3 regions of the Staphylococcus simiae genome follow, and region 2 is predicted to be linked to each of the others. Evidence: predicted binding sites of a transcription regulator. Region 2 holds the regulator's gene; each other region holds the start of a gene.
What was found. The regulator NrdR, encoded in region 2, represses ribonucleotide reductase genes. The targets are predictions, from matches to a motif close to AACACNATATATNGTGTT.

Region 1: the regulator NrdR is predicted to act here: its motif matches at 5,328-5,345, upstream of nrdI (class Ib ribonucleoside-diphosphate reductase assembly flavoprotein NrdI).
Region 3: the regulator NrdR is predicted to act here: its motif matches at 2,597-2,614, upstream of nrdD (anaerobic ribonucleoside-triphosphate reductase).

The regions. Positions count from the first base shown of each region.
Region 1 is NZ_CP071589.1:707,393-714,393, forward strand. Features, by position in the region: gene J3R86_RS03165 (diacylglycerol/lipid kinase family protein) at 157-1,071, opposite strand; gene J3R86_RS03170 (peptide MFS transporter) at 1,233-2,738, opposite strand; gene queF (preQ(1) synthase) at 3,340-3,840, opposite strand; gene J3R86_RS03180 (DMT family transporter) at 3,877-4,734, opposite strand; gene nrdI (class Ib ribonucleoside-diphosphate reductase assembly flavoprotein NrdI) at 5,545-5,943, shown strand; gene nrdE (class 1b ribonucleoside-diphosphate reductase subunit alpha) at 5,906-7,001, shown strand, end outside.
Region 2 is NZ_CP071589.1:1,525,842-1,532,842, forward strand. Features, by position in the region: gene dnaI (primosomal protein DnaI) at 415-1,335, opposite strand; gene J3R86_RS06865 (replicative helicase loading/DNA remodeling protein DnaB) at 1,335-2,729, opposite strand; gene nrdR (transcriptional regulator NrdR) at 2,730-3,200, opposite strand; gene J3R86_RS06875 (glyceraldehyde-3-phosphate dehydrogenase) at 3,624-4,649, opposite strand; gene coaE (dephospho-CoA kinase) at 5,103-5,729, opposite strand; gene mutM (bifunctional DNA-formamidopyrimidine glycosylase/DNA-(apurinic or apyrimidinic site) lyase) at 5,745-6,617, opposite strand; gene polA (DNA polymerase I) at 6,633-7,001, opposite strand, start outside.
Region 3 is NZ_CP071589.1:2,509,242-2,516,242, forward strand. Features, by position in the region: gene nrdG (anaerobic ribonucleoside-triphosphate reductase activating protein) at 170-706, opposite strand; gene nrdD (anaerobic ribonucleoside-triphosphate reductase) at 706-2,553, opposite strand; gene J3R86_RS11645 (CitMHS family transporter) at 2,785-4,155, opposite strand; gene J3R86_RS11650 (hypothetical protein) at 4,490-4,729, shown strand; gene J3R86_RS11655 (NAD(P)-binding protein) at 4,954-5,562, opposite strand; gene J3R86_RS11660 (assimilatory sulfite reductase (NADPH) flavoprotein subunit) at 5,619-7,001, opposite strand, start outside.

The DNA of each region.
Region 1 (7,001 bases), 820 kb from region 2:
ATGATGTTAATAACAGTAAATAACTGTACATGACTCTACGTCACTGGATAGCTCTTTTGTCTTACTAATTAAGTTTTCTATTTTTTTAGGACTAATAAATAAAAAGTGAATAATTTAAAAAATAATGATGTATCAGTCCAATTTGGGAGGGAACCACTAATTAACAAATGTTAATAATTGTATAGCTTTAGGTAATACTTCAATTGTAATTGGTGTGTTGAGACAAATTTCACCATCAACATCTATTTTCATTACTGGTTCAGTAGATAAAGTAATTTCTTTACCTGCGATATGATTAATACCTTGAGTAATTTCATTCCAATTCATACTATCACGTTTTTTGAAAATATCATTTAAAATACTAAAACTTTGGTCATTAAAAATGAAAGTATTTAACTCACCATCTTGTGGTGATAAGTCAGTTAAAGGAATTCTACTACCGCCAATAAATGGTCCGTTTGCAGTTAATATCATAGATGTTTCACCAGTATAATTTTTGCCATCTATTGTTAAGTCATAAGTAAATTTACTAGGGTTCATTAATGTTTTGACTGTTGAACCGACATAACTTAATTTACCAAAAATATCTTTAGAACCATCTTGTACATTTTCAGCATTTTGAACAATTAGTCCTAAACCGACAAAGTTCAATGCATATTGATTATTCACTTTAATAACATCGTAACTACCAACTTCTGAGGATACGAGTTGTTCACTTGCTTGTTTATGGTTAGGGTTTAAATTCAAAGTTTTAGTGAAATCATTAAAAGTACCACCAGGTAAAATACCAATAGGTAAGTTTAATTGATGCGTCATGACACCGTTGACTAATTCATTAACAGTTCCATCACCACCTAAGATAAATAAAATATCAATATCATCAGCATACTGTTTATCTTTAATTTTTTGGCAATATTTAATAATATCACCTTCATTTTCACTTAATTGAATAGAAAGATGTTTACATATACAACTCAGTGATTTAGTTACTTCACCAATGCCTTCATTTATATTTTTTAAGCCACTGTGTTCATGATAAAATAGTACGCCATGTGTATATTTACTTTCCATCGCAATGCCTTCTTCCTATACTTGATTCGTCATTTAATTATATATACCCAATTTTTAAAGTTATAACTATAAATCACCTAATGGGCTAAATGATTCAGTTAAAAGAAAAAACTGTTACCAAAGTTTTTTCTTTGATAACAGTTTAGAGTATAAATAGGTGACTAACGTACACCTTTCATCGCTTTAACTATTTTAGGTGTGAAGCATAAGACAATTAATGTTACAACAATGGCTACAACACCTAAGAAAATAAAGTAATTCGTTGGACCTAATGGATCTTGCAATTTAACTAACGTACCATTCATCGCTTGAGCTGATGCGTTAGTTAGGTACCAAATACTCATCATTTGGGCATTAAATGCTTTTGGTGCTAATTTTACGGCTGCACTATTACCAGTAGGAGATAGACATAATTCACCTATAACACAAACGATATATGATAAAATCACCCAGTTAACTGAGAAATGTGCTGAACCTGATGTATACCCAATTATACCGATAAGGATATACGAAGCACCAGCCAGTGTCGTACCAATTGCAAATTTGATAGGTAAACTTGGTTGTTTAGTACCTAATTTTTGCCATAATAATGAAATGATTGGAGCTAACAACAATATAAAGAGTGGGTTAATTGATTGGAAAATGGCTGCTCCAAAGTTCGTTTTCCAGCCAAATAAGTTTAATTTCATATCTGAATGTTCAAGACCATAGATATTTAAAACATTAGAACCTTGTTCTTGAATAGCCCAGAAAATCATTCCTAAAATAAATAAAGGAATAAATGCTTTTACGCGAGAGCGTTCAGTATCTGTAATATCCTTACTTTTAATCATTGTCGTAAAGTAAATAACTGGTAAAGCAATACCAAGAATTAAAACAGTATTACTTATTAAATTAAATGAAAACGAATTAGTTATAATGGTTACAGCTAAAACAATTACTACAATGGCAGTAATAATTCCTATCATTGTACCGTATTTTTTCTTTTCTTCAGAACTAAGTGGATTGGTCGGCTTCATACCTACATTACCCAAGTTTTTGCGATTGAAAAGAATATACCAGACTAAACCTAATGCCATACCAATAGCAGCAATTAAGAAACCGCCGTGGAAATTCTTTACATCAAGAAATTGTTGTAAAATAATTGGTGAAATTAAAGCGCCCATATTAACAGACATATAGAAAATTACGAAACCAGCATCCATACGTTTGTCATTTTCTGGATATAAGCGCCCAACAATATTAGAAATATTTGGTTTCATTAAACCAGAACCAATGATGATAAAGAACATGGATGCAAATAGACCAAATAATGCAAATGGTAAACTTAAACAAATATGTCCAATGATAATAGATACAGCACCAATTAAAGTTGCACCACGTGTTCCTGTAATGCGGTCAGCAATCCAACCACCTGGAATAGATGTCATGTAAATTAAAGCTCCGTATACAGACATAATTGACATCGCTGTTGTCTTATCAATGCCTAAACCATTATCAACAATCGCATAGTACATATAGAAAAGTAGTAATGCACGCATGCCATAATAGCTAAATCGTTCCCAGAATTCTACGAAGAAGAGTACGCCTAAACCTCTAGGGTGTCCAAAGAATCCTGTCTGTGGTATTTCTTGTATTTCACTTCCATGGGAGTTGCGTTGTGTCATTGTTACATCCCATCCTTTCTTCCCCTAATACAAAATAAGTAATTAAATCTGATTGTACGCCCGTAAAAAAGAACTTTCAATAAACGCAAAAAAATAGAAATATTTAGAATTTTCTGTTATTGAATACGTACAATAAATTATAGGTAATATAAAAATATACTGAAAACTGACAAAGTGCAATAGCTTTCTATAAAAACATTATTGAATTTTTGTAGAATTACGAATATTAAAATTTTTAAAAATAAAGTATTGAACAATATGGAAGTGGGACAGAAATAATTGTTTCAAAACAAATTATTTCTTAATCCTATCTCAGCAAGATTGACTAGAATTACATAACGTTGATTTATCAACATTTTATAATACAGATAGTTTCTAGCCAATCTGCGTCATGTCGATATAGTACAATTTTTACCTTGGCTTCGCCATTTAATACTTTAATATGAAGATATTAACAGGGATACGTTGATTGGAATTTAAATGGCTATATAAGTAAGTTATCAACAACACTTTTAAATCCTTAATTCTTAAAAAAGAATAATAAAATAACGCTTAAATGACATTTGTATATGACATTTAAGCGTTTATTTATTACATGTTATTAACGGTTGTCAATTTTCTCAGGGTATAGGTCATGATTCATCAAACGATGTTCAGCCATTGTTTCATATTTAGTATTTGGTCGACCATAGTTTGTGTAGGGATCGATTGAAATACCACCACGAGGTGTGAACTTGCCCCATACCTCAATATAATGTGGATCCATAAGTTCAATTAAATCATTCATAATGATATTCATACAATCTTCATGAAAGTCTCCATGATTTCTAAAACTAAATAAATATAATTTTAATGATTTAGATTCAACCATTTTAATGTTAGGTATATAAGAAATATAAATAGTTGCAAAATCAGGTTGACCTGTAATAGGACATAATGAAGTGAATTCTGGACAATTAAATTTTACGAAATAATCGCGACCTTGATGTTTGTTATCAAATGATTCTAAAACATCAGGTCTATAATCAAAGTTATATTGGTTATTTTGATTTCCTAATAATGTAATATCTTGTAATTCATCTTGTTGACGGCCATGTGTCATGATATTCTCTCCTTTATTTTTTAATAAATTAGCTTTTTATGATTTAGCTTCGCGACGTGCTTTATCAAACATATAATAACTTGCACCAATAATTACAACATAACCTAGAGTAGCATATAAATCTGGTGATTCGCCAAATAGAATAAAACCAAATAATGCTGTGAAAATAATTGACGCATATGTGAAAATAGATATATCTTTTGCTGCTGCAAAACTATAGGCAAGTGTAATACCTATTTGACCTACAGCTGCTGATAAACCTGCACCTAATAAATACCATAATTGCAAATTAGACATTGGAACATAGGTGAAGAAAGTAAATGGTATTAATACTACTACAGAAAATAATGAAAAGTAGAATACAATCGTATATGGTCCTTCTCTAGAACTTAATGCTCTTACACATGTATAAGCTGATGCAGCAAAGATACCTGATAATAAACCAATTAATGATGGTATCATCGATGATGAAAATTCAGGTTTCACTATGAGTAACATACCTATAATTGCGATAAGCATAGCTGTAATCTGATACTTTCTAACTTTTTCATGTAAGAAAATTAAACTTAATAAAATAGTCCAAAATGGATTTAACTTCATTAATGAGTCAGCATCACTTAATACCATATGATCAATAGCAAAAATATTTAATAACACACCAATAAGCCCTAATGTAGAACGAGTTATCAGCAAAGGTTGACTAGAAAGTTTACCGAACATTGGTTGTTTGTATTTATAAATAAAATATAAGGGTATAAACATAGCTACTAGGTTTCTAGCTAGTGATTTTTGAAAGACAGGTAAATCTCCGGCCAATCTAAAAAATACTGACATAAAACTGAAGCCGATAGCTGAAATTAAAATTGCAATAATACCTTTTACTTTTGGATTCAATTTTATCGCCTCTTTTATATAAAATTAACGTATATATATTAGCATAAAACAATAAAGTCTGCATAAACAGTTGAAATTTTAGGGAAATGTCTTATAATAATGAATACGAACAAATGTTCTTGTGTGTATTGACGGAAGTTTAAGCATGTATTTGAGAAAGAATGTTTGTGTTATAAACGAATTGATTAACAAATAATTGTATTTAATATATCGAGATAAATTGTCATTTCATTGCCGTGATTGGATTACTGATAATTTATCAAAAAGCAAGTATTATACCCTGAAAAAATTTTTATTTTAGACAAAAATAAATGTAGTTTAGTAGTGGTGCGTGATTAAGACTTTTTACGAACATTCATCCTGAAAAATGGACTTTAAATAAGCTGTGCTCTTATGTATAATGAAACACATAATATAGTGTTAGTAATTTAATACAGACACAATATCTTGTGTTTTGATAGTAAGAGATTTATTTTTGCATAAATTACTTTAAAAGGTAAATTAACACTTAGAAATTATTAAAATTCATCAATTATATAGTAATATTCTTAGAAAAGTGTAGTAAGGTATGATGTAAATATTTTGAGTTATTCACTACAACATGTTGTGGTTAAATAAGTTTACTTAATATTGGCTACTATTTTCTCAAATATCAATCTATAGCAGAAGGTTTGTATTTAAGAAAATGAGTAGCTTCATTAGTTATTGATAAGATGCTACAAACAACAGTGCACTCTTACGTTGTTTAGGCATTTTTTAATTACTCAAGTTACTTATATTTTAGGAGATTGGCGGAAGGAAGGTGATCCAATGAAAGTTATTTATTTTTCATTTACTGGCAATGTTCGTAGATTCATTAAACGTGCCGAAATAACAAACGCGCTAGAAATTACGCAAAGTAATTGTACAGAAGTGATCAATGAACCGTTTATTATTGTTACCGGTACTATTGGATTTGGAGAAGTTCCAAACCCAGTACAATCTTTTTTAGAAGTAAATCATCAAAATTTAGTAGGTGTGGCTGCTAGTGGCAATCGAAATTGGGGACAAAATTTCGCAAAAGCAGGACGCACAATTTCAGAACAATATAATGTCCCTTTATTAATGAAGTTTGAATTGCATGGAACGAATAACGATGTTATAGAATTTAAGAACAAGGTGGGTAATTTGAATGAAAACCATGGACGAGAAAAAGTACAATCATATTGAATTAAATAATGAGGTGACTAAACGACAAGAGAATGGCTTCTTTAGTTTAGATAAAGATCAAGAAGCATTAAGTGTATATCTTGAAGAAATTCACGATAAAACAATTTTCTTTGATAGTGAAATTGAACGATTACATTATTTAGTTGATCATGATTTCTACTTTAATGTTTTTGAAATTTATAGCGAAGAAGATTTAGTTGAGATTACAGACTATGCTAAATCAATACCATTTAAATTTGCGAGTTACATGTCGGCAAGTAAATTCTTTAAAGATTATGCATTAAAAACAAACGATAAAAGTCAATATTTAGAAGATTACAATCAACATGTAGCAATTGTTGCTTTATATTTAGCAAATGGTAATAAAGAGCAAGCTAAACAATTTATTTCTGCAATGGTTGAACAACGTTACCAACCAGCAACACCAACATTCTTAAATGCTGGACGAGCACGTCGTGGTGAATTAGTGTCATGTTTCTTATTAGAAGTAGACGATAGTTTGAATTCAATTAACTTTATTGATTCAACAGCAAAACAGTTAAGTAAAATTGGTGGTGGTGTTGCCATTAACTTATCTAAACTACGTGCACGTGGCGAAGCAATAAAAGGTATTAAAGGTGTAGCTAAAGGTGTGCTACCTGTTGCGAAGTCATTAGAAGGTGGATTTAGTTATGCTGATCAATTAGGACAACGACCAGGTGCTGGTGCTGTTTATTTAAATATTTTCCACTATGATGTCGAAGAATTTTTAGATACTAAAAAAGTAAATGCAGATGAAGATTTACGTTTATCAACGATTTCAACTGGTTTAATTGTCCCTTCGAAATTCTTTGATTTAGCTAAAGAGGGCAAAGATTTTTATATGTTTGCACCACATACAGTTAAACAAGAATATGGTGTCACACTAGACGATATCGATCTTGATAAATATTATGACGATATGGTGCAAAATCCAAACGTCGATAAGAAGAAAAAAGATGCTCGTGAAATGTTGAATTTAATTGCTCAAACACAATTACAATCTGGCTATCCGTACTTAATGTTTAAAGATAATGCTA
Region 2 (7,001 bases):
TGACCTCGTTAAAATAAATTGAATGCCTCCACGTATATGCATTTACTAAAATATTATCAAGTCATTTTCAGTTTTAAATAGATCGCATTACAAGCTAAAATGTTTCATTAATAAATGAATGATTCAAAAACTTATAACAAACAAAAAACCCCGTCCCTATACAAGGGACGAGGTTGTCGTGTTACCACCCTAGTTATTTAACATATTTATACTATGTTAAATATCTCTACATAAGATAACGGTCTTGAGCCGGGTGTTCATTACAAACACCTATAATGAAGTAGTAACAATTTAGTATAAGAACCATATTCTCAACGACTAATGGCTTTCTGTGTCATAGTGACTAAATTATCTTATCTTCAACTATTTCAACGATTTAGATTTGCCTTCATTATACACCATAAATTAAATTTTTCAATTGTTTCTATAATTTTCTCCGATTAAATAATAAGGTTGTGACAAAGACTTAATTCTTTCTATAATTCTTGCCGCTTTTGTTTTCTCTTCTCCATCTCGCGTAATTGCTAAATGATGTTCTAATTCATTGTAATTAAAATTAGAACTAAAGAATGTTGGTAATTCATGCACCATTCGATAGTGTAGTAATGGACCAATCACTTCATCTCTAACCCATGGTGTAACTTCTTCAGCACCAATATCATCTAACATCAAGACATTCGCTTCTCTCACACGCTGCAATTTGCTTTCAAAAGAACCATCTTTAAATCCACCTTTTAAAGTGCGTATAAATTCCGGAAGATAAACAATAGTTGAACTAATCTTTTTTGACTTAAGTTGATTAGCGATCGCACCTAATATAAATGATTTACCCGTTCCAAACGCCCCATATAAATATAAACCTTTAACTGTGTCACCATTTGTAATGGCCGTACAAATCTCATCAGCAGCCATAGCTACATCTAAGCGTTCGCGGTTAGTCATATAAATATCTTTTAACTTGGCATTTAAAGTATCACGTTGCATATGATGTGACGTGATTAATTGTGAGTCAAAGCGTTCCTCATCATATTTAATTTTACAAGGACATGGTAAATAACGAATTTTGATACGATTGTTTTCAATATACAACTCTGGCACATGCCCTTTGACAAAATTAGGACAATTTGCAAAAGTATGTCCATCATAATGTTTTTGTTGATCTTTATACTCTTGCAAGACATTTAAATCTTCATCAATCATAGCATTGGTTAATTCTGATTGATGTTGTTGTAAGAATGCTTTAACATCCGGGTCATTCACAACATCTTTTTTTATTTTGGCAATTCGTTGTTCTAAATCTTTAGATGACCCCATAATATTTTGGAAACTCTTCATTAATTGTCATCCTCCTCCCATTTTTTAGATAATCTAGCTAAAAATTCCTGTCGATCTTGTTCTAACTTTTGGTCATTTTGTTCATTGTCATTATTCGTCTTATTAGCTAATTCTCGTTCTGCCAACCATTTCGGTGTCTTTTCTTTAGAAATTAATTTGCGCTGGCGATGATAAGCTGAATTTTTACCACTTTGATAGTTACCATGATCTTGTTTTGGCTGGTTAACTTTTTTAGCGTAGTTATAAGCCTCTTTAGCAGTTTTAATATCTTTTTTCTTCCAATTTGATGCTATTTCAAATATATATGCTTTAGGTAATTTCATATCTTCTTTTAACATGACAAATTGTAGCAATACATTGATAACGCCAAATGACATCTTTTCACGATCTATTAACTCTTCAATCATTGCTTTTTGAGATATTGTTGGTTCAGATTCTGACCATGAAGCTAACATATCTATCGGACTTGTTTGCTCTAACAATTCAAACCAATCTTCTAAATTATCTTGTGGATTAAAATCTTCTTTTTGTGTTTGAGATTTAGCTTCGTTAGTTGTATTAACTTGAAGTTTAGGCATACGATTATCATGTTCTATTAAATAATAAGAGCGTGCCTCTTTTCTCATATCTTCAAATGATAACTGTTGTCCACTAGTAATTGACTTAAGGATTACATGTTTCATACCGTCTGGTGTCAACCCATATAGCGTTGCCAATTGAATAATTAATTGTTTAGCCTCTTTCGTAATAATTTCTTTGCTTATAAAATGCTTGCCTAACATTTGACTTAACATGTCAAAATCAAATGTCTCATCTGATAAATCCATACCTTGATAACTTTGATTTATCGGAATATCAGACGTGTCAATATCAACTTTAGTTGTTGGTACTTTAAAAACATCCGTAAAAGTTCTTGTCGTTTGTTTAAAAGCTGACAAATCTTTTTGCTGATATTCAAAATAATGTTTCAACTCTTGGAATCTTTTATGATCAACTTCACTATATAAAAAAATAGACAACATTGGATCATTAAAAAACAAATGCGCAGTGGGAGGTTGAATCAATTCATAGACAAATTGAGATTCTTCCTTATTATGCTTAACGAATGTTTTAACTAATCCAATTGCTTCTAGCAAATCCATTTGTTGTCTAAATTCTAGTAAATTTAATTTTAATTCATTCATAAATACGTAATGTGACAAATAATGGGAAGACGTTCTATGACGTTCCACAAATTGTGTCATAAAATGGTATAGTCCAATAGCTTTTGAACCAATCAATGGTGTAAACAATCGATTTAAGACATCCAAATGACTCTGATTCAATTCGAAATATTGTATCACTTCGAATTGATCTTGTGGTCTTAAACCAAATTCGTATGCTTGCAAACCCATTTAGTTATCACTCCGTTTATTGTCACTTAAAATACCTTGCATTGATGCTAATAGTTGATCAACATCTTTAAATTCTTTATATACCGAAGCAAATCTAACATATGATACTTGGTCAACATTCATTAATAAATTCATAACATGCTCTCCAATATCACGTGATGATACCTCTGTATGTCCTTCATCTCTTAATTGCCATTCTACTTTATTTGTAATGTCCTCTAATTGTTGAAATCTAACTGGTCTCTTTTCACAAGAACGTACTAATCCATTTAATATTTTATCTCTTAAAAATTGCTCTCTGGTACCATCTTTTTTCACTACTATTAATTGACTTACTTCAATATGTTCAAATGTAGTGAAACGTATACCGCAATTTTCACATTCTCTGCGACGACGAATCGCATTTATTTCTTCTGCATGTCTTGAATCAACAACTTTAGAATGTGTCGAATTACATTTTGGGCATTTCATTACATCACCATCTTTATTTTGATTATGCCTCATTATACTATAATTTAAGGTATGACAAAAGAAACGACTTTTCATTATCAAAATCAAGCAATAAAAATATAGCAAAACGATTCATTTATACAGTATTATGCAAGTTGTACACTAAGACGATATAGAAATAATCCCTAAGAAATAGATATATATTAATGCGTTGGTCGACACTTATGACAAACATACTTTTCGACAACAGTGTTTAAACAACTCAAAAGTATTAAAGCTTTGTTAAACAGATAAGTCTTATCACTGTAAAAAATAACAAAACACTTACACAAAGTTTATTAAGTATCCACCATTAGCCAAAGTTATTATTTAATCTAGACTAATTTTTGATGGACACAATCATTCAACTTTGCATAAGTGTTAAATCATTATCATTTATTTAAGTTAACTTGCATTAACCATTTTTTCAGAAGTCATTAACTGGCCAAGCTGTTTAGCTACATCAACTACTCTATTTGAATAACCCCATTCATTATCATACCAAGCAATCACTTTAACTTTGTTATTTCCCATAACCATAGTTGATTGAGCATCGATAATTGCTGAATGTGGATTAGTATTAAAATCAACTGAAACTAACGGTTCATGCTCAACTTCAACAATACCTTCTAAACCAGCATTTTCAAATGCTTTATTAACCGCTTCAGCAGTTACTTGTTGTTCTAAGTCAACAACTAAGTCGACTAATGAGACATTTTTCGTTGGTACACGTAAAGCCATACCATGTAATTTACCTTCTAGTTCTGGTAACACTTCTTTCAATGCTTTTGCTGCACCAGTTGAAGTCGGAATAATACTTTCATTACAAGAACGCGCACGTCGTAAATCTTTATGTGGATTATCTATATTTTTTTGATCATTTGTGATGGCATGAACTGTAGTCATTAAACCATTAATAATGCCAAAATTATCATTTAGAACTTTAGCTACAGGTCCGATACAATTCGTTGTACATGATGCATTACTAAAGATATCATATTGGTCAATATCTAATTGATTGTCATTAACACCTTTCACAATCATCTGTACATCTCCACCTTTTGATGGTCCTGTTAACAGTACTTTTTTAGCTCCTGCATTAATGTGTGCAATTGCTTTGTCACCATGATTAAATTTACCTGTAGCATCTATAACAATATCAATATCTAACTCATTCCAAGGTAAATTTTCAGGATTTCTATCAGCTACTAATTTGATTTCATGGTCTCCTACTTTCAAACCACTTTCTATAGGTTCTACTTTTACATCATATTTACCATGAGTAGTATCATAATTAATTAGATGAGCAATTGTTTCGGGAGGATAGCTCGCATTAATTGCTACTATATTTAAATCTTCTTGTTGTAAAGCAATTCTTAATACCATTCTACCTATTCTACCCATACCATTAATTGCAATATTTGTCGACATTAAAAGCACCCCTTGATTTTTATGTGTTATACTTTATGCAAATAGTATATCATAATAAAATATTTTTGAAAGCGTTTTCTTTAAACTTTTTAAAATTCTCTAACATATCTATTTTTATCTTATTAAGTATTTATCACAAAATGAAACTCACCATAACCAAATATGAACATATTAATAAACGCTTGCTTGAAATATTATTATGAGTGTTCACCATACCGATCTTTGTAGCTATTAAAAAACAATTTACTATGTTAAAGATACTTTGTTTTGCATTTACATCAAAGTATTGCTTTTATATAAAGAAAACAGTAGTACAATAAATTTTCGCTAAAATTATTGCACTACTGTATTAAAATTTACCTTTCTAGTTTAAACACTTAACTAGTTATTGATCAAATGTTGACATTTGTATATCAGTCACATTTCATTATAGCTTTGGTGTAACTATATTATTTAATTATTACTACCACTATAATCTGGTTTTTCAATATAACCTTCTTCTTCAAGTAAACGTTCAACATTTTGTTTAAGTTCTAATTTATCACCTAGATTGTCAATAACATGATCAGCCATTCTACTTTTCTTATCAATGGCTATTTGACTATATACTCGTGCTCTTGAGTCTTCTATAGAAAGATCATTTCGTTGCATTAGACGCTCAATTTGTATACTTTCAGAAGTATATACAACCCATACTTCGTCCACTGTATGTTGTAAGTCATTTTCAAATAATAATGGAATATCCATTATAACATTGTGACCTTCTTTTAAAAGTTGTTCTTTATCGTCTTCCATAATCTCTCTTACAATTGGATGGACAATAGCATTTAATTCTAAACGTTTTTCAGGATGATTAAATACTAATTCGCCCATGTATGCTCGGTCCATTTCTCCATTATCATCCAGGGCTTCTTCTCCAAATGTTTCAATAATTTGTTTTAAACCTTTGCTACCTTTTTCAACTGCTTGTCTTGAGGCTTTATCTGCATCAACTACTTTAAATCCATAAACAGTTAATATATCTGATACTGTTGATTTTCCTGATGCAATGCCTCCTGTTAATCCGATTACTTTTGGCATAGTTTCACTCTTTCTTTATTTCTGACATGTTGGGCAATAATGACTATTTCTAGTTGCTATTACCTGTGTTTCTATATGGTCACCACAAACTTTACAGTTATTCTGTTTATATACATTTAAATGCAATTGCATTGCACCAGTTTTACCGTCTGCATGTCGGTAATCTGAGAAGCTTGTTCCACCATATTTGATACCTTCTTCTAATACTTCTCTAACATAATAAAACACCATTTCTTGTTGTTGATGTGACAATTCACTAACTTTTTTATCAGGGCGTATACCTGCTCTAAAAAGTGCTTCACATGCATAAATATTACCACAACCTGCAATAACTTTATGATCTAGAATAACCTGTTTAATTGGTTTGTTAATATTAGATTTTTGGTTGATACGTTTTAAATAATACATTAATGCTTCATCAGTAAATGGTTCTGGAGCAATATCTAAAAATGGCGGATACGCTTCAATAGTAGCAACATTTCTAATTTCACCAAAACGTCGAATATCTGAAAACACTAACTTTTTACCATTAGATAATTCAAAAATAACGTGCCAATGTTTACGATAATTAGGAATTAAAATATCATCTAGTTGATCAACTATAAAAAAACCACCTGCCATGCCTAAATGACTAATAAGCACTCGTTGATCATGGTCATTCTCAATATTAAATACGATATATTTACTACGTCTAGTTACTTTGTTAATGATATAACCTTCAGTCAATTGTTTGAAGGTATCAAGTTCAATTCCTTTAATAATAGTTGCTCTTCCAGAATCTTTACCTTCGATAACTTTTGGTGAGAACAATACTTTGTCAATTGTTTCTCCAATAATAAAGGGTTCAATTCCACGTTTAACGTGTTCTACTTCTGGTAATTCAGGCATAGTTTTAACCTCACTTTATTTTGCATCGTACCAGGTTGGACCATAACTTGAATCTACTTTTAATGGAACATCCAATTGTATGGCATTTTCCATAACCTCTTCAACAAATTTGCTAAAATCTTCAACTTCTGACTTAGGTACTTCAAAAATCAATTCATCATGTACTTGTAATAATAATGTTGCATGATAGTTTGTATCTTTCACTTTGTCAGCAAATTGTACCATAGCAAGTTTAATAATATCTGCTGCACTTCCTTGAATTGGTGTGTTCATAGCAGTACGCTCAGCAAAACTTCTTAAATTAAAATTACGGCTAGTGATATCAGGAATATAACGTCTACGATGTAATAATGTTTCAACGTATCCAACTGCTTTGGCATCTTT
Region 3 (7,001 bases), 980 kb from region 2:
AGACGGAATGACAATAATTTTTCTGGAAATTATTGTGTCATTCCATCCCAACAAGACTTAATATGGTGATAAAACGTTGTATTATTTAATGTTTTATAAGTTAGACAGTTATTGCCAACGCAGCATAATAAGTAAAAAGTTTTCATACTACGCCTTCTAATGTGATCGATTAACTAACAATATACTCAACCATCTTGTCAGACATTAATGACTGTTGAACATCAATGATGCGTTGATTTAACGAACCTTTGTAAGGTAAGTTAGGTTGATATAAATGTTGTATAAATAAGCCATCTATTAACACATCTATTAAGCTCAACATATCATATCGCTGATCGTAATCTCGTACTAAATATTCGTATAAGAATCCTGTCCAAACCCAAATCGTTTTAGAATATCCAAAACGTTGTCTAAATGCTTGAACAAGTTTCAAACTAATATCCAAATTACAAAATGGTTCGCCACCAAGTATACTCAATCCTGAAATGTACGATTGATCACAATAATCTAATATTTCTTCCAATATTGCTGGTGAAAATGGCTCTCCATATGTAAATTTTTGTGCAGCTTTGTTATAGCATCCTAAACAGTTAAAAGGGCATCCCGATACATATACACTACAACGTACACCTTCACCATCTACAAAGCTATGCGTTTCTATTTTAGCAATATAGCCTTGTCCAGTTTTAATATCTAATATCGACATTATTTCGGTGCCTTCATGTGTTTAACACGTGCACACATTTCTTGATATCTTCCTTTGATTACAGGACGTTGCACTGGATTGCCCAAATAGCCGCAAGTACGCTTAACGACATCAACTGTTTTAGGATTATGATTGCCACAATGTGGACATTGATAACCTTGTGCTGTGGTATCAAAGTCTCCATCAAAACCACACTCATAACAATGATCTATTGGAATATTAGTACCTAAATAACCCACTTTATCATATGAATAATCCCATACCGCTTCTAGCGCTTTCAAGTTATGGTTCAGTTTAGGATACTCACAATAATGAATAAAACCACCACTGGCATAATATGGATATTCTTTTTCAAAATCTAATTTTTCAAATGGTGTTACATCTTTCCGTACATCATAATGAAATGAATTTTGATAATAACCTTTGTCAGTAATGTCTGGAATATCTCCAAATCGCTGCTGATCTAAACGACAAAAGCGATCAGTTAAAGACTCACTTGGTGTGCTATAAACACTAAACCATACATCATAACGTGACGTCCACATCAACTGATATCGTTTCATTTCTTTTAAAATTTCTAACGTGAAATCTTTAGCTTCTTTAGACGTTTCCCAGTCGGGTCCATAAAAGACTGTTGCTGCTTCATATAAACCAATATACCCCATTGAAATCGTTGCGCGTTGATTGTCAAATAATCTCGACACGCTGTCATCTTCTGACAATTTATATTTAAATGCCCCACTTTTATACAAAATAGGTGCATTATTAGGGACTGCATCTTTAAGTCGTTGAATACGATAAAGTAATGCATCATGTAATACTTCCATACGTTCATAAAAAATTTCCCAAAAGCGTGTCATATCACCTTTTGATTCTATCGCTATTCTCGGTATGTTTAGTGTTACTACACCAAGATTACAACGTCCACTATTTTCAAACTGACCTTTGTCATCTTTCCAACTTGGTAAAAATGAGCGACAACCCATTGGCGCTTTAAAATCACCTAAAATATCTACTAACGTATCGTAGTTTAAAATGTCTGGGTACATTCTTTTAGTCGCACATTCTAATGCTAATTGCTTAATATCATAATTAGGATCTTGCGCACTAAAGTTAATCCCTTTTTTGATTGAAAAAACTAACTTCGGAAAAATTGCTGTCGTACGATCTTTGCCTAAACCTTTAATACGTGTATGTAATATCGCTTGCTGTATTTTACGACTAAGTTTATCAGTACCTAACCCAAATCCTAATGTAACAAATGGCGTTTGACCATTCGATGTATATAACGTATTAATTTCATACTCCAAACTTTCAATAGCATCATTAATATCTTGCGTCACTTGTTGTTCAACATATAATTCTATTTCAGTTTCTTTAACAAATTGTTTAGCTACTTGTCTATGTCTTTGTTCATTATACTTGGCGTATGTACTTAATAGTTCATCAACCCGATCAACTGTACATCCACCATATTGACTACTTGAGACATTGGCAATAATTTGCACGAGTTGTGCTGATGCTGTCTGTATAGATTTAGGTGATGTTACATTGGCATTTCCTATGTTAAATCCATTCTGCAACATATCTTGTGCATCTATTAAACAACAATTAGTGAGCGGTTGAAATGGATGGTAATCTAAATCATGAAAATGTATGTCACCATTTTGATGTGCTTGGGCAACATGTTTAGGTAACAAATAGTTTAGAGCATATGATTTGGAAACAATTCCTGCAGTTAAGTCTCTCATTGTTGAAAATGTGTCACTATCTTTATTGGCATTTTCATTAACAATAGTTGGATCTTTAGAAATCAAACCAGTTAACGCTTCTTCGATTTGATTCAAATTTATCACTTCTTTCTATATATGGTGTCTATATCCAAAATAGAACACAATATATAGTATTTCAAATGAGATTCGACCAGTTAACCAAAACGTCAAAAAGTTATTAACAATTGGTGACTTAATTGTAGAACACAATATTTTAAAGTCATAGTTAAATTCAATATCATAGGTTTGTTGTATGATGCTTTTTAAATTCTAATTATTCAGTAGTCTAAACAGTTAATGACAGCTTTAAATAGCTACAACTCCCATTAACATGGCGATAACCAACATGACGATTGCAAATCCCCAAATCCAGAAAAAGGCATATTTAATATATGTTCCCATATTGGCTTCGGCCAATCCAATAGCAAGCCATAACGCAGGTGAGAACGGACTGACAAAAGTTCCAATAATGTTACCAATGACCATGGCATAAGCAGTTGATACTGCAGGTACCCCAAATTGACTCGCTGTCTGTTCAACAATTGGTAATACTGCAAAATAATATGCATCCGTACTTGTTAATAGATCCAAAGGCACACCGAATAGCCCAACAATGACGTGTATATATGGTCCAACTTCAGCTGGAATGATTTTAATAAAGTCTGTAGCAATCGATTTCAACATACCTGTTTCATTTAGCACACCTAAAAACATACCTGCAGCAATAATAACTGTTGCCATCATCAATGCATTAGGCGCATGTGCTTTTAAACGATCCATTTGTTCGTCTACTGATTTAAAGTTAATAATTAGAGCTAACGACACACCTATCATAAATGCAAATTCCGGAGGTGCGATATTCACCAACATTGCGATAATAACTAATAATGTTAATACTACATTGATCCATTTAATATATGGATTATATTTTGCTCTTCCTCTAACAGGAAACTTAATTTCTTGATCTCGTTCGTAAATTTGCACTAATTTATGTATATCAATATCTTGTGTTTCACTTAATTCTCCTCTAGCAATTGCCTTTTTAATACGTTGTTTTTCTCTATATCCTAAATAAGCAGCAAACAACATAACTAAGACGAAACCTATAATTTGAATGGGTATCAAACCATACCATAATTCATTAACACTTTTAGCTTTTAGTACTGTTGCCACACGTGCCATTGGACCACCCCAAGGCACCATATTCATAATTGCCGCACTTAGAGCTAATAACAATATCAATAGGTATTTATTCATATTTAAGGCTTTATATAATGGTAATAATGCTGGTATAGATAGTAAAAATGTGACTGCTCCAGCACCATCTAATTGTGCCAACGTACCAATTAAAGCTGTCATAACACATACAATAATAACGTTACCACGTGTCATAAGTATTAATCTTTTGACAAGTGGTTTAAACAAACCACTATCTGTCATTATGCCAAAGAAGATAATGGCAAAAATGAACATAATAACTACACTCATGACTTGATCTAATCCTTTAGAAAAGAAAGAAACTAAGTCAGAGACACTATAACCTAATATCATTGCTCCAAGACAAGGAATAAGTGTCATACCAACTATTGGACTAATTTTTTGGGCGATGAGTAGTCCTACAATAGAAATAATGATAATAAGCCCCATGATTGTTAACCATAAATGATCCCCGTGCATAATTCGTGCCCCCCTATAACGTTTAACCTATGAAATTTACATAATATTATGAAATTATTTACACCATTGTAACAAAGAAAGGGTGTTGTGTGGAAGCGTTTTCTTGTTTGTATGTGATTAAGTGAATATATGTTCAAGAGAAACAATAGAATCAATAATCTTCAATTAAATTACCGAAAAGCTATTATTAAGTACTCTAGCTTATACTTTTTAGTATTATTAGTATAATATTCTAATGTTTTTGTTTTTTTAATATCATAAATATTATTTTTTATTAACAAAAACATCAAAATAGTATATATTTGAAATAAATAAAAATAAAGGAGGATGCAATATGGCTGAACAACAAAAAGATAATAACACTTTAGTATTTATCATCCTTGGTTGGGTATTTTCAGTTTTATCATTACTTTTCTTACCTATCGTATTCGGACCTGCAGGGGTTGTTTTTGGTGCCTTAACGATTAGTAAAGGTAAAAAAACACATGGTATCATTATTATTGTCGCTGCAATCGTTTTTGCTTTAATCGGTTTTGCATTAGGATATATGATAGCTTCACAGGCAACTGCATAATTCCAACTAACAGATATAACTTATACAACTTAAAATTTTAATATAATATACAAACTGAGGTTTAACACTATTACGCTTGCCATTCCAATTCATCAGACAATTTTTAAATTTAATTGGATGACAATAGCTATTACTAAAAAGCCGACTAAGTTGATACTTACTATCAAAACTTAGTCGGCTTTTTATATATTTAGTTATACTTCTACAATGCACTATCTATTCCTTTACTTTAAGGTTTTTAGCCACTCTAGAAACTGTTGTTGCTTTGCTATATCTAGATACTCTAACTCCGTTATTTGTGTTAATAAACGTTGTTTTTGTTCGTGAGACATATTAAGGCATTTTATTATTTGTCTACTCGTATATAAAAATTGAATAAATGGCGCATAAGATGACGGATATAACACTTTTAATTGCTCTATAATGTATTTAGTTAGTTTGGGGCTTGCACCATCTGTTGAGACACTAATAGATAATCTATCTCTATTAAACGTACTCGGAAAACTAACATCTCCACTCTCTGCTTCACTAGCATGATTGAATAGCGTATGTTTGGGAATAGCTAGTTGAACTTGCCTATTCACTTCAGGTTGATTGGTAGCTGCTACCACAAAGTCTGCATGTTCAACATCGCCAACTTCAAATTGCTTTCTTTTCCAAACAACCTTATGTTGCTTAACTAATACTTGTATAGCGTCATTAATAGTTGGACTAATGACAATAATGTGTTGGCTATAGTTACTTAATGTTTGTGCTTTACGGCTTGCAACCTTGCCACCACCAACAATGATGACTTCTTTATCTGTTAAATCTATCAATAAGGGCATCTTCATCTAGCCATCTAACCTCCATTAACTCATCTTCCAACACTTATAGCTATATCGTCATTTTAATAAACATCTCGTTGATAACGATGCTGTTGCTTCATTTGTCTTAGTACTGTTTCCGCTTCCTCTTGTGAAATATGACGCTCTTTAACCAATACATCTTTAATAGCTTGATGGACATCTTTGGCCATACACTTTTCATCACCACAAATATAAATAGCGGCACCTTGTTCTAACCATTCATTAAATAAATGACTTTGTTCTAATATTTTATGTTGTACATATTCTTTCTGTTCACTATCTCTTGAAAAGGCTAAATCCAAGCGAGATAGATTACCATTGTCAAGCCATTGTTGTAACTCATCTTCATATAAAAAGTCTGTATGTCGGTGTTGTTCACCAAAGAATAACCAAGTTTGGCCAGTTAATCCTAATTCTTCACGTTCTTGTAAGTAAGATCTAAATGGTGCAATACCCGTACCTGGACCAATCATAATCACTGGTATATCTTCGCTAGTAGGAAATTTAAAATTTGCATTTCTCTTCAAATAAATAGGTACCATATCTCCAGGTTTGACTCTTTCAGCAAATTGTACCGAACATACGCCTTTTCTTTGACGTTGATGTGATTGATAACGAACTGTTCCTACAGTTAAGTGTACCTCATCAGGTGTTGCCATAAAGCTACTTGAAATTGAATACTCTCTAGGAGGCAGTTTTCTTAATATATCGGTTAAATTTTCAGGTTGTAATTCTGTAGTTGGAAAATCTGTTAATAAATCAATGAAGTCTCTACCAACTACATATTCTTTAGCCCAATTCTCTTCTTCCATTTGTTCAGTCAACTCATCATTATCGAAATAAAGTTCAGCACTGATTAATAACGGCAATGTCAAGCGCGTAATTTCAAAATGAGTGGTTAAAGCCTCTTCCACACTTAAAGTATCACCATTTGCATTGATTGGTATTTGTGTTTCTGGGTCCCAACCTAACATACTTATTAGTAAGTCGACCATTTGTGGATCATTTTTGGGTAAGACGCCAATACAATCACCAGGATCATATGATTCTCCAAAGTTATCAAGTAGTAACTCTACATGTCTCGTTTCTTTATTGGAACCTTCACCATTGAGGTTATCATTTGCTAATACTTCTGCATAGTATGGGTTAGACTTAGAATATTTCTTTTCTTTCGCTGACTTAATCGATTCACTTATAATAGGTTCGCTTTGTACGTTATTTGCAGTATTATCTATCGTATTAATGACATTAGCCATCCACTTTTCAGCATTTTCTTCATAATCAATATCACAATCCACACGAGGATAAAGTCGTTGTGCACCTAACTTTTCAAGTGCTGTATCTGCATCTTTTCCTGCTTGGCAAAAGAATTCATAAGTTTGATCTCCTAAAGCTAAAACAGAAAAACTGACATGATCTAAACG